Regions from separate parts of the Paenibacillus sp. FSL P2-0322 genome, predicted to be linked through region 1. Evidence: predicted binding sites of a transcription regulator. Region 1 holds the regulator's gene; the other holds the start of a gene.
What was found. Region 1 encodes LexA, which represses DNA repair genes until DNA is damaged. Its sites were predicted from a motif close to CGAACATATGTTCG; they were not measured.

Region 2: recA (recombinase RecA) is a predicted target of LexA. The motif match lies at 1,824-1,837, and genes of this name have one in related genera.

The regions. Positions count from the first base shown of each region.
Region 1 is NZ_CP150243.1:3,336,364-3,340,018, forward strand. It holds gene MKY24_RS14455 (hypothetical protein) at 1-104, opposite strand, end outside; gene MKY24_RS14460 (DUF896 domain-containing protein) at 225-431, opposite strand; gene MKY24_RS14465 (LysM peptidoglycan-binding domain-containing protein) at 540-908, opposite strand; gene lexA (transcriptional repressor LexA) at 1,097-1,723, shown strand; gene MKY24_RS14475 (hypothetical protein) at 2,006-2,308, shown strand; gene MKY24_RS14480 (hypothetical protein) at 2,545-2,709, shown strand; gene MKY24_RS14485 (hypothetical protein) at 2,751-2,891, shown strand; gene MKY24_RS14490 (PLAT/LH2 domain-containing protein) at 3,590-3,655, shown strand, end outside.
Region 2 is NZ_CP150243.1:2,307,140-2,310,794, reverse strand. It holds gene MKY24_RS10365 (RecX family transcriptional regulator) at 1-496, opposite strand, end outside; gene recA (recombinase RecA) at 693-1,754, opposite strand; gene MKY24_RS10355 (competence/damage-inducible protein A) at 1,997-3,265, opposite strand; gene pgsA (CDP-diacylglycerol--glycerol-3-phosphate 3-phosphatidyltransferase) at 3,361-3,655, opposite strand, start outside.

The DNA of each region.
Region 1 (3,655 bases):
ATTGTAGAACCTGCGCCGCTAATGGTTTGAATGCCTTGCTTTTTGCGCGATTTATTTAAATGCGCTGTGTTTTTGCGTACTTTTCTTTCAAATGATCGGGCCATCTCTCAATTCCTTCCCAGATATATTACATTAAAACAATTGCCTCAAAGCTGATCTATATAGATACCATAAAAGGTACCTAAAACAAAAGGCAAATTGCAGGCTTGGGCACTTTAACAACATTAATGCTTCAGCCCGTCATTTCCTTTCGATGTATCATCGTCCACAAATTCAATCGTCTCAAGCTGCTGCCGAAAATTACGGCGAATGTTACCTAAATAAATTTCCCGTAGATTGGCGCGCTCTGTGGCTTCCTCTTCCGTCAAACCCTCGGATTTTGCTTTGCGCGCTAATTCATTAATGCGCTGTACCAAGCTGTCTATATCCAAATTGTGTCCCCTCCATAAAAGCAAAGATATAATACACTTTGACATGTAGAAAAGAGCTTGTCAAGGCTCCCGTATTACGCTCCCTGACAAGCTCTAATAGTCTAAAGATCAGAAGTTAGGAAGCTTGAGTACCTGACCTACTTGCACTCCCCGATCCTCCAAACCGTTAATCCGCACAATTCCTTCTATATATACCCGTGTATCCATTCGTTCCGGTTTATGATTTGCGGCAATCTCCCACAACGTATCCCCAGGTTGTACGGTCAGTTTAGTCACTTCTTCCTTGGAAGCTGAAGGTGCCGCGAAAACTGTAAGTACACCTGCCCCTGCAATCCAAGCAACAATCACTATAATAAGAAGCTTAAGTAAAAGAGTATTGGTAATAATCTGCATAAAACGTGCCCTACCCTCTTTTCGAGTCTCCTGTAAATTTTCTAAATTCATCGGAAAAATACTTTGATAAGTGCTATATTTCATCATTGGCTGTGTCCTCCAAACGTTTGTTCTTATGTTTTCACAATATAACACGAACATTTGTTTTGTTCAATAGAAAAGAGAACAAAAGTTCGTAATTATTTTTAGGGATTATTTAGAACTTATGTTTGTACGAACGGAGGTTCTATGCTATAATTTTCCCAAACGTTACTAAATGGGGTTGATACGGTATGTCTAAGATTTCGAGCCGCCAGCAGGCCATTCTTGAATTTATCCGCAATGAAGTGCGTCTAAAGGGATACCCCCCTTCTGTACGCGAAATAGGCGAGGCTGTCGGATTAGCCTCCAGTTCTACGGTTCATGGTCATTTGGATCGTTTAGAGAAAAAAGGACTCATTCGCCGCGATCCTACAAAACCACGGGCTATTGAGTTACTCGGTCAAGACGAATCGGATAACAGCAACTTGATTAATTACTCCATTAGTCGTGTCCCCGTCGTCGGCAAAGTAACTGCTGGCCTTCCTATTACGGCGACAGAAAATATTGAAGATTACTTTCCTCTTCCCCAACACTTTGTTGGTGAGGATAAAATATTCATGTTATCTGTTGTAGGCGAAAGCATGATTGAAGCTGGTATTGCTAACGGAGACTATGTAATCGTACGTCAGCAGCAGACCGCTGATAATGGTGATATTGTTGTAGCTATGACAGATGAAGACGAAGCTACAGTTAAAACCTTCTACAAAGAAAAGGATCATATCCGGCTTCAACCTGAAAATCCAGCCTTTGAACCGCTTCGCCTGACACACGTCAGCATTTTGGGCAAGGTTGTAGGACTCTTCCGGGACTTCCACTGATTTCTCGTTCTTTCTGCCCCGTTATTCTATCCACTAATATAAAACCGGCTGCCTAGGGCAAGCCGGTTTTATATTGCTATTATGTTTATTATGTATCTCACAACTTTTTTTTCATTTCAGCAACCTATCCCTATTTTTTCTACTAAAAATCAGCCTCCTCATCTCAAATAATTCCCCACTGACCTTGAGCAGCTATACTGTCATGGGCAAAACTAATAGATCTTTCTTTATTTTAGATAAATATGGTATATTAATTACTTATAGCTCTGTAGGAGGAATTAAATGAAAAAAATTATAATTTCAGCGTTTGTTGTGATATTTATCGCCATAAGCTGTGTAGTTCCAACAATGGATCATTTGTATGCAAAAGAGAACTCCCACATAACAACCTACGACCGTATTAAGTATATACAAATACTTATCCATTTCAGGTATTTAGAAAAGCAACTCGAAGCTGTAATTTTCGAAAGAAATAATTATCCAGAAGACAGCCAAGAATATAAACAGCTCTCTGAACAACTGAATCATATTCTTGCTCAAGAGGCGTACTACGAGAAAAAACTTAACACTCTTAATAGTAAATAATTTTCATACTAACTGCCTATTATCTTTATCTACACTATTAGACTCATGCCGACCTGCCTATAACATTCTCCTGCAACGTAAAGTTGAAAAGGCGAAGACAGGTTCGCATGAGTTTTTTTATTAACCATTAGGAATATAGGTACTAGCTTCTTTTTGCTTTTAATAGATTTATGCTGATACATTACTATCACAATTGACATATGTATATAGCAGAACTAAGCAAAGGAGATATGCAGATGATCAGAAATAGAGTTAAAACGTATAAGCATCGCATCGGGAAAAACAGATATCTGGTCGTTAAAGTCTTTCAAGCCGCAGCTGCTAAAACAGGAAGCGGAAATGCACTAGCAACCAATGCCTTGAATATCAAAATTGCCAAGCGTAAGCATAAACGCCACTAAGATTTAACCGTACCTTCATTTCTTTGAAGGGAGGTGATAATATGAGCAGAAGACATTGCAGACGTGATTTGAGAAGAAGAAGATCAAACATCCGTTCCACTCAAAGAGCCATTGCGCGTGCAAGAGGTAACGCACTGGCTGTTAATCTGTTTAGCGTAAATGATAGACAACGCAGACGCTAATAATCGTTTTCAAGCAAAAGCGGGAAGAATTCTTCCTGCTTTTTTTGTGTTAAACGATACACCAACTCCTAAATTCCATAGAACTGCTAAATTCAGTTGCCTTCCTTTTAAATACCATCGACATATTCAACTATGCTTCCACTGGTTAAAACAGAAGCGAAATAGTACCCAGTCAAAGCAGCAGCATTCTTGACTCAAATACTTTGTGTACAACTGACCACACCTATAGCCCTCAAACTTGTTTCAGCTTTTTTCACTTAAGTATTCTGGCTGTAAATCCGTCCAGGGTTTGTACGCTGCTGCATTGTTTGCTCAATTTTTTATTTTTAAATTTTATAAGGCCCCACTTGCCCACCACCGTATTCCACAAGCTCCATCATATCCTACTCAACGGATGGACTACAGATGCTCTTATCTGACTTAATGCAGCTGAAAACAATTCGATATTCGATCAACTCTTCATATGTATGATTCATGTTGGTCACCTCGACAATTCATTCTGGATAAGCGCTAAAAATCCTTCTCTAAATAATCATCTCCTTACATGATTATTAGAAAGCTAATATCCGACACATAAAGATAAAATACAACAAACAAAGACAAGAAAAAAATTTCTCTTCACAACCAATGAACTATATACAAATACATTACACATGTATAACATTAAATACAAATACTAGAAAGGTGGTAACAATTTAATGAAAAAAGTATCTTTACTAGCATCAGTAGCAATGCTTATCTCATCTGTAGCTTTTGCTGCACCT
Region 2 (3,655 bases), 1.0 Mb from region 1:
TGCCCTTCTGACGAAGTTCTTGCCTAACCCACATCTTCCCCTTACGTTGGCTTGTTATGCGCTGCCTTGCCCATTGACGGGCGTATAAATCATCATCTACGAGTTGTTCCCTATGGAGTCGGACCATTACTTCGTCAATAACAGACTGATCCAGTTCCTTTTGCGCTAAACGCTGGGCAATTTCCTGACGTGTGCGAGGCTTTCGCCCCAAATAGCGAAGCGCAAGTACATAAGCCTGTTGCTTTTCATCTGCCAGAACGATATCTTCCAGTTCTTTTTTATCAAATGACGTTCCTTTGAACATATTGTACTTGATCATTACATCTTCTAATACAGACAGTGAATAAGGACCAAAATGTATGATATACCTTCCACGTTTGCGTCCCTGTCCCTGCTCTACCCTAGTAATCATCAATTCCTCATGATCCGGAAAAAGAGAAATCCCTTGTTGCTTATTTGCTTCCGAAGTGTATTCATCTTCATCGTCCAACTGCAATATATTTCCCTCACTTTGAAATTCACGAAAGCAGCCTTTGAACACCTGCTACGCAAAAGTTAGATTCCACTGACAAAGCAGACTCTAGTTGATGCAAAAATGCCCTGCACAACTGTGCAGGGCATCAGAATCATGCTATTCAAACGGACGGTGCCATAACCCTGGCCCCAGTTCACAAACCAGGATTCACCGAGCTTTATTCAAGCTCCAACAATTCCTGTTCTTCCTTCGCTTGCTGTGCCAACTCTTCTTCTGTAGGCGGAACAACCGTCGTAATCAGATTGCTGGCCACCCGAATTTTTTGTTCGATCGTACTAGCAATATTCGGATTTTCCTTCAAAAATTGCTTAGCATTCTCACGTCCCTGACCAAGGCGCTCACCTTCGTAGGAATACCAGGCTCCGCTCTTGTCGACAATGTCATGCTCCGTACCGATATCGATCAGGCTACCTTCTTTGGAAATGCCCTCACCGTACATAATATCTACCTCAGCCTGACGGAAAGGAGGGGCAACTTTGTTCTTCACGACTTTAATACGTGTGCGGTTACCCACAATGTCGTTACCCATTTTCAAACTTTCAATACGACGAACATCTAAACGTACCGTAGAGTAAAACTTCAAGGCACGTCCACCTGGTGTTGTTTCAGGGTTACCGAACATAACACCTACTTTTTCACGTAGCTGGTTAATAAAAATAGCAATGGTTTTCGACTTATTAATGGCTCCAGAAAGCTTACGCAATGCCTGAGACATCAAACGTGCTTGAAGACCAACGTGGGAATCTCCCATTTCGCCTTCAATCTCTGCCTTGGGCACAAGTGCCGCTACGGAGTCAACAACTACAATGTCTACTGCTCCACTACGTACAAGAGCTTCGGCAATCTCAAGCGCCTGCTCTCCTGTATCTGGTTGCGATAGTAACAACTCATCAATATTGACACCCAGCTTGCTTGCATACGACGGATCAAGCGCATGCTCGGCGTCGATAAAGGCGGCTTGTCCGCCTGTTTTTTGCACCTCTGCGATAGCGTGAAGAGCTACTGTCGTTTTACCGGATGATTCCGGTCCGTATATTTCAATAACCCGGCCTCTTGGAAAGCCGCCCGTTCCTAACGCAATATCCAAAGCAATCGAACCACTGGGGATCGTTTCCACTTGCATGTGGGTAGACTCACCCAACTTCATAATGGAACCTTTACCAAATTGCTTTTCTATTTGACGGAGCGCCATATCCAGCGCAGCACGACGATCTGACAATAAACTCACATCCTTCATTGTTTGTACTTTAATAATACCTTGTTTTGACACGCTTGCCAAGCATTTTTTCGAACATACATTCGTTTTTTTTGTTCACACAGCTCTCTTCTACAATTACACCTGTCTCTTAAAACAAAAAAAGAACCGCTGGCAAAAGGCTTTGCAACGGTTCTTCCGATAAGATGATTATATCATGAATATCTATCTAAAACAACTCTACGACCCACACTGTACATAGATGTTTAAGAGAGTTTCTCGTTCTCTACCAGCCTGCGCCACAATCTGTACAGGATTGCTTTGACTGATCGCAGTCGGATTGTTTCACGGTTACCACTCAGTCTCAGTTCATGTACTTCCGTTTCCTTGTCGCGTTCAGCAATGCCAATATACACCAAACCGACTGGCTTCCGTTCGGAATACCCAGGCCCGGCAACACCAGTAACTGAAAGTCCAAAATCGCTGTCCATGATCATTCTCGCCTGCTCTGCAAGCACAAGGGCTACTTCCTTACTCACTGCACCTGGCGCTTGATCCCCTTCCAAATAATCATAAGGCACGTTGAGTAATTTCATCTTCATTTCATTGGAATAGCACACGATGCCACCTTGAAACATAACAGCACTGCCAGGTATAGAAGTGATGTGTTCCATCAGCATTCCACCTGTACAGCTTTCTGCCGCACTCACAGTGAGCCCGCGTTTGGCCATTAGATCTACGATAACCTTCTCCAGCGTAACATCTTCACTTGCATACATATATTCCGAAAGACGCTGCTGAATTTCTACTTCCGTAGCCGTCAGCTTAATTAGTGCTTCACTTTCGCTGGCCGCCTTGGTGGATATACGGATCGTGACTTCCCCTTCCTTGGCATAAGGAGCAATCGTGGGGTCTGTCTGGGATTGGATCAGATCTAACAAATGGGTTTCAAGAGCTGACTCACCGATCCCTGCAAATTTTAGCATTTTTGAATAAATTGGCATTTCCTCACCGCTCAATGCCTGCTGAAGCAACCAAGGTTTCGCTTGGTTTGCAAACATGGGTTTGAGTTCCTTAGGCGGTCCAGGCAAAACTACATAAAATTTACCGTCCTGTGCAATTGCGTCGCCCACAGCTAGCCCTGTCTCATTTTCAAGCGGAGTAGCGCCTTCAATAGAAAGCGCCTGCCGGCGGTTATTCTCGGTCATTTCTACCCCACGGTTACGGAAAAACTGATCTAGCTTGTCCATTGCAAGACGATCTATGTGCAATTTTCGCCCCAATACAGACGCTATCGCATCTTTCGTCAAATCATCCTGAGTCGGTCCCAGACCACCGGAAAACAAAATAAAATCCGCACGCTTCTGAGCAATTCTTATCGCTTCCTGAAGCCGATCTATGTTATCGCCAACTACAGTCTGAAAATATACATCGATTCCGATTGTAGCCAACTCTTGTGACAAATATTGAGCATTTGTATTCACTATTTGTCCGAGCAATAACTCTGTACCTACTGCAATTATTTCAGCTTTCATCAATTCTTCCTCCTGTACTGCGAATATTATGGGAATTATGTAAAGAAACAGCAATAAGTTTAGTCCCTATTGCTGTTTCCATAAAATTTATCCTGTTAAACTTTGGAGGAGCTCAGCAAGTGGATATTTTTCACAAAATAATCAATACCCGAATAAATGGTGATCAACACCGCTGCCCATATCGCTATTAAATCAAACGGGATACCAAGAAAAACAAACGGGAAATTATTAATGAGCAACGCTACAATAGCAACGATCTGGATGATCGTCTTCAATTTGCCCCAATTACTTGCAGCAACCACAGAACCATCCAGTAAGGCAATCTGACGCAGACCCGTAACCGCAAACTCACGGCTAACAATCACAACGACAATCCACGAATCGATTTTT